Regions from separate parts of the Paenibacillus sp. FSL H7-0716 genome, predicted to be linked through region 2. Evidence: predicted binding sites of a transcription regulator. Region 2 holds the regulator's gene; the other holds the start of a gene.

The links. Region 2 encodes Rex, which represses fermentation and respiration genes when NADH is low (regulators of the CRP and FNR family bind a similar motif). Its sites were predicted from a motif close to TTGTGAAATATTTCACAA; they were not measured.
Region 1: the regulator Rex is predicted to act here: its motif matches at 1,662-1,679, upstream of nadA (quinolinate synthase NadA).

The regions. Positions count from the first base shown of each region.
Region 1 is NZ_JBBODA010000034.1:14,531-17,945, reverse strand. It holds gene ftsH (ATP-dependent zinc metalloprotease FtsH) at 1-1,490, shown strand, start outside; gene nadA (quinolinate synthase NadA) at 1,750-2,688, shown strand; gene nadB (L-aspartate oxidase) at 2,728-3,415, shown strand, end outside.
Region 2 is NZ_JBBODA010000002.1:28,196-31,610, forward strand. It holds gene MHH60_RS02955 (cell wall elongation regulator TseB-like domain-containing protein) at 1-24, opposite strand, end outside; gene MHH60_RS02960 (amidohydrolase) at 197-1,498, opposite strand; gene MHH60_RS02965 (redox-sensing transcriptional repressor Rex) at 1,485-2,138, opposite strand; gene dinG (ATP-dependent DNA helicase DinG) at 2,269-3,415, opposite strand, start outside.

The DNA of each region.
Region 1 (3,415 bases), on a different contig from region 2:
CACGCAAATTTGCAGCTGTCGGCGCACGTATTCCTAAGGGCGTATTGCTTGTAGGTCCTCCGGGAACAGGTAAAACATTGCTTGCCCGTGCGGTAGCAGGTGAAGCTGGCGTTCCTTTCTTTAGTATTTCCGGTTCTGACTTTGTGGAAATGTTCGTGGGTGTCGGTGCTTCTCGGGTACGTGATTTGTTCGAGAATGCTAAGAAGAATGCTCCATGTATTATCTTCATTGATGAAATTGATGCTGTAGGTCGTCAGCGTGGCGCCGGTCTTGGTGGCGGACATGACGAGCGTGAACAGACGCTTAACCAATTGCTGGTTGAGATGGATGGATTCGGTGGTAACGAAGGCATTATTATTGTAGCGGCGACTAACCGCGCTGATATACTTGATCCGGCATTGCTTCGTCCAGGACGTTTTGACCGTCAAATTACGGTTGACCGTCCTGATGTGAAAGGCCGTGAAGCTGTACTTAAGGTTCACGCTCGTAACAAACCGCTTACGAAAGATGTAAGACTGGATGTTGTTGCTAAACGCACAACCGGATTCACAGGTGCTGATCTGGAGAATCTGCTGAATGAGGCAGCTTTGCTAGCTGCACGTCGTAACCGTAAAGATATTTCCATGATTGAAGTGGATGAAGCTATTGACCGTGTTATCGTAGGTACTGAGAAACGCAGTCGTGTGATCAGTGACCGCGAGAAACGTATTGTAGCTTATCATGAAGCAGGCCATACTATTGCTGGTTACTTCCTTGAGCACGCCGATATGGTGCATAAAGTTACTATTATCCCACGCGGACGTGCAGGCGGATATGTTATTATGCTTCCGAAGGAAGATCGGATGATCGTTACCAAGCAGGAGCTTTTGGATAAGGTTACTGGATTACTTGGTGGACGTGTTGCCGAAGAATTGTTTATTGGTGAGATCGGTACGGGTGCATACAGTGACTTCCAACAGGCTACGCGCATCGTGCGTGCCATGATTATGGAGTACGGTATGAGCGATAAGCTTGGACCTATGCAGTTCGGATCTTCTCAAGGTCAAGTATTCTTGGGTCGTGATATTGGGCATGAACAGAATTACAGTGACTCCATTGCTTATGAGATTGATCAGGAAATGCAGAACTTTATTACTTCGAGTTACGAACGTTGTAAAGATCTGTTGATCAAACACTCCAAAGAAATGCACTTGATTGCCAATACATTACTTGAGAAAGAAACACTTGAGCTTGATCAGATTACACAACTGATTGAACAAGGATTCCTTTCCGAGGATGGTAAACCAGAAGTTGGCGAAGGTGTTGCCCATGAAGTTGGCGAGCCTGTCATTGACAATATCGGTGATGTGCGAGTTCGTATTCAAGGCAAGCCTGAGGATGAACAGTCCACACTTCCTGACCTGTCAAAGGATATCCCGAATAACCCTGATACTGAGGGTAATGACGGTTCTGACGATGACAATAAAGGTGGGGGCACTAGCCTTACCTAATTGGGTTCACCATTCATATGATGTAAATTTATCCGGAGAACGTAACTGTTCTCCGGATTTTTTATTTTAATTTTTAAGGGATTCTATGCCTTAAAGCCTGTCCAGTTACATTGACAGGGGCTGGAACGTTGTGTACATTAGTGATTAATATTACTTACTATTTATATCAGCATGTTCATTTTTTCACCATGATGGCGCATGCCATTTGATAACATCATGTCGGCGAAAAGCCGCGAGGATTTAAGGGGGAGAACAATCGGTGGAAGCTCTGGCGCTTGAGCGCAAGCAGGAACAGAATCGAGAACTTCGTATACGTCTTGAACAGCTTAAAAAGGAACGAAACGCAATCATTTTAGCTCATTATTATCAACGTGATGAAATTCAGGAGGTTGCCGATTTCCGGGGCGACTCTTTTTTACTCGCTCAGAAGGCTGCAGAGACAGATGCGGAAGTTATTGTATTCTGTGGTGTTCATTTCATGGGGGAAAGTGCAAAAATTCTAGCCCCGAACAAAACCGTCCTTATTCCTGATGAACGTGCAGGCTGTCCAATGGCAGATATGGTCAATGTAGACGGTTTGCGTAAGCTAAAAGCTCAACATCCAAATGCTAAAGTAGTCACTTATATTAACTCGTCCGCCGAGATTAAAGCAGAAACCGATATTTGTTGTACCTCTGCTAATGCTGTGAAAGTAATCGAATCCCTTGACGCCGAAGAGATTATTTGGGTCCCAGATAAGAATCTTGGTCAATATGTACAAGATCAGACGGGCAAGAAGCTGATTATTTGGGAAGGCTATTGCAACACTCACGACATGTTGACCGTCAAAGATGTAGTAGAAATGAGAGCAAAATATCCAGATGCGGAATTTGTAGTTCATCCAGAGTGCCGTCCTGAAGTAGTGGCCATGGGTGACTATGTAGGCAGCACTACATCAATTCTGGAGTATTGCCGGAAATCGGATCGTAAGCAATTTATCGTTGGAACGGAAGATGGTACCGGATATCAGCTTCGTAAGGATAGTCCAGATAAAGAATTCCATTTTGCTACCAAATTTCTTGTTTGTCCTAATATGAAAGTTAATAATCTAAAAAAACTGGTGAAATGCCTGGAGACGATGAAGCCACAAATCTATGTACCGCCTGCTGTCGCCGACAAAGCCAGAACATCCCTAGAGCGCATGCTACAAGTCCGGTAGCATGCGCTACTCTTTCGTTGAAACAGGTGAAAAGCGGTCATGATTCCACAATATTTGGTTGATTTTGATCTTCGGGATATTCCTACGGTAAAGACAGATTGTATTGTTATTGGTTCAGGGATTGCCGGACTATTCACGGCTATTAAAGCCAGTGAAGATCGGCGTGTCATAATGATCACAAAGAAATCAGTGATGGAAAGTAATACTCGCTATGCACAGGGAGGGATCGCAGCTGTTATAGCTGAGGATGATTCCCCTGCATACCACCGGCAGGATACCTTAATGGCCGGAGCAGGTCTTTGCTCTTCAACAGCTGTCGATGCACTTGTTAATGAAGGGCCGGAAGGCGTTCATGAGTTAATTCGCTTAGGAACTTTGTTTGATAAGGAAGATGGGGTACTGGCTTTAACTCAGGAAGGAGCGCACAGCCACCGCCGTATCTTGCATGCTAATGGGGATGCTACCGGTTATGAGATTGTTCGTGCATTGGCTGAACAGGTAGCGGAGCATGAGAATATCGAGGTCTGGGATGATCATTATGTTATCGATCTCATCACTGAAGGTGGAGAATGTGTAGGCGCATTATTGCAGCGGCCCGGTGGTGGACGATTGTTCCTGCAAGGGGATGCGACCATTTTGTGCTCTGGTGGAGCCGGACAATTATATCGATACACTACCAACCCAGAGGTAGCTACAGGAGATGGTGTAGCGATCGCCTATCGTGCTG
Region 2 (3,415 bases):
GATCCATTTTTTCCTTTTCTTCAAGGTACAGCTCCCTTTCTAGTAATATATCTTTTTTGATTATATAACACACCCGCGTGTTTATCCAAAATTTCATAATTTTCTAGCTTTCCCAGCCTTAAAAATACACAAAAGGCCGCAACTTTTGCTAAAAGCAAAAAGTCGCAGCCTTTTATTTATTCGTTATTCTCCAGACTTAACGCTTCAATAAACCTTCGAAGGCTTCTTGCGCTTTACGCCGGATAGCTTCCTCATCCAGGGTTAAGCATTGTCCATGCTTGATGACCTGTTTACCATTCACCCACACATGCTCAACATCCTGAGCGCTAGCAGAGTAAACTGCATGAGACAACAGATCTGTGTGTGGCAGCAAATGCGGCTGATCGATATCAATAGCAATGAAATCAGCTTTCATCCCTACAGCAAGTCTGCCTACATTATTTAAAAAGATGGACTGCGCGCCATATTCTGTAGCCATACGCAGAGCCTCTGGAGCTGGAACAGCCGTTGGATCACCGCTGACACCCTTATGAATGAGAGCTGCAAGCCGCATCTCTTCAAACATATCCAAGTTATTGTTGCTTGCCGCGCCATCCGTGCCAAGAGACACCTTCACACCAGCTTTTAGAAGATCAGTAACCCGAGCCACTCCGCTAGCCAGCTTCAAATTACTGCCCGGATTATGAGATACACCCACATTATGGCGAGCCAAGATCTCAATCTCTTCATCATTTAAATGAACACCATGTGCAACTATCGAGGGACGTGTGAACATTCCAAGCTTCTCTAAGTGAGCTACAGGACGCAACCCGTAATCCGCCACATTTTGTTCCACTTCACGTTTCGTTTCGGACATATGCGTATGCATCGGTAAATCCAGATCATGCGCTGCCTGCACGAACTTAACCAGGAAGTCCGGAGGGCAAGTATAAGGGGCATGTGGCGAGATCATAGTAGTAATTCTACCGTCAGCCTTTCCATGCCAGTTACGGGCAAAAGAAATCGCTTCCGCAAGCTTGTGATTCTGTACATCCTCTGGACATAACCCGATCACACCACGCATCAATACGGAACGGATACCTGATAACTCAGCTACCTCGGCTACTCGGTCCATATGATCATACATATCGAGGAAGGTCGTAGTTCCACCCTTCAGCATTTCCAATACAGATAAGGAGGTTCCCCAGTATACATCATCTCCGGTGAACTTTTCCTCCATCGGCCACATCTTCTCCTGAAGCCACACTTGTAGCGCTAAATCATCTCCATATCCACGCAGCAAAGACATCGCCGCATGACCATGTGTGTTTACAAGTCCAGGCATGAACAGCAGACGGCTGCCATCAACCACTTGCACTCCAGCTTCCATCTGAGGCTCTTCTTTTCCTATGTAAGTGATTAAATCATCTTCAATAGTCATATATCCACTCAGAACCGGCTCATCCGTTCCCGGAGTCAGAAAATACCCGCCCTTAATTATCGTTTTATTGTTGTTCATGTTCGCTTTCTTCCTTTCCATCCCGCAAGTAATAAGCAAGACTTTGCAGATCAGTTGTAAAATCAGCTGCATGCACCCGGATATTCGGTGGTGTCTTCAGAATCACAGGGGCAAAGTTCAAAATCGCTTCAATCCCAGAAGAAATGAGAATATCTGCTACATTTTGAGCTTCTGAATCAGGTACGGTAATAATGGCAATGCGAATACCTTGCTCACGAATCGTGCTGCCTAGTTCATCCATCGGTTGCACAGTAAGGGAGTTGATCTTACGTCCAACCTTAGGAGCGTACGAATCAAATATAGCCGTGATTTTCATAGTATCTTTAAGATATGCATTGTAATTAGACAAGGCATGTCCGAGATTACCTGCTCCAACTAAAGCTACATTAAGCTGTTGATCCAGCTTTAGGATATGACGGATTTTCTCAATAAGATACGTTACATCGTAGCCGATACCTTTTCTGCCGAAGTCACCAAAATATGCTAAATCCTTACGAATCTGTGCGGGATTAAGATCAAGCTTTTGTCCAAGTTCCTGAGAGGAAACTGTTAATATTTCGCGATTCTGGAGATCATTCAAAAAACGCAAGTACACAGGTAGTCTGCGAACAACGGCTTCTGATATTTTATCCGATTTCATATTTTTCCTCCTAAAAATAATAATGTTCTTGTGTAAATCCATATTCAAACGTCTACCTCTCCTTACTAAGGGCGGTACTGTAACAGACCGCCCTTAAGGATAAGGAGGAGCTAAACTGAAGACGAGCGTTTTAAGAAGCGCCGCCATCCTCTAGCCATTCCGCTATGCGAGGGACCATTTGATCAGTAAGCATATGCTCCATTTTGGGACCAGGCAATGAATAAAGGAAATACTTTCCGTAATGAGATTCAATAACCCTTGTATCATAAACAATAACTATTCCGCGATCCTGCGCCGTGCGAACCAGTCTTCCGAATCCCTGCTTAAAACGAATAACCGCTTGAGGAACTGATAATTTCATGAACGGATTCTTCTTCTGGGCCTGCAATAACTCCGACTTCGCTTCCGCCAACGGGTGATTCGGCGGTTGAAACGGAAGTCTCACGATGGCCAGGCAAGTCAGTGCTTCACCTGGAATATCTACACCTTCCCAGAAGCTGCTCGTCCCCAGCAGAACGGATGCTGCACTGTCCTGAAAGCGGCGGATCAGCTTACTCCGGCTGCCACCTTCCACGCCTTGACCAAGCACCGTAATCTCTTGTGAGGCCAAAGCCTCTTTAAGCGGATCATATACCTGACGCAGCATTTTATAAGAAGTAAACAGAACCAGCATCCGCCCACGTGTTGTTTTAGCAGCTTCCGATAATGACTGTACGAGTGTATCGACAAATCGAGCATCGCCCACACTGCCCTTCACACTAGGAAAATCACGCGGTATAACTAACAGTGCCTGCTCACGATACTTAAAGGGAGATGGAAGGAGTGAGGTCATTAGACGTCCCTCTTCCGCAGCTTCGTTAAGTCCGAGATTATCAATCATAAATTGAAAAGATTTATCTACAGACAGCGTCGCCGAGGTAAGCACGATGCTTTTTTTCTTATCGAAGAACAACTCTTTAAGCTGGCTGCTAACATCCACAGGGACGGCATACAGCTGTAGTGATTTGCTGCGGTAATTTCCATTTGCCTCCAGCCAATATACTACATTATCGTCATTCAGCCCCATAAAGAATCTTACTTGCTCACGGATGGAAGCCAAATCCTTAAATAAACCGCTAATATCAGTAACAAGACTGTCTGCTGAGGATTGGCTTTCCTGGTCACGCATCTCGTTAAGCATTTTATCACCCTTACGGATGATGTCGCTTAACGTCAGATTCATAGTGTTCTCTAGCGCAACTAATTCATCCCAATCCTTCGGCTTACGGGCGGGAAGC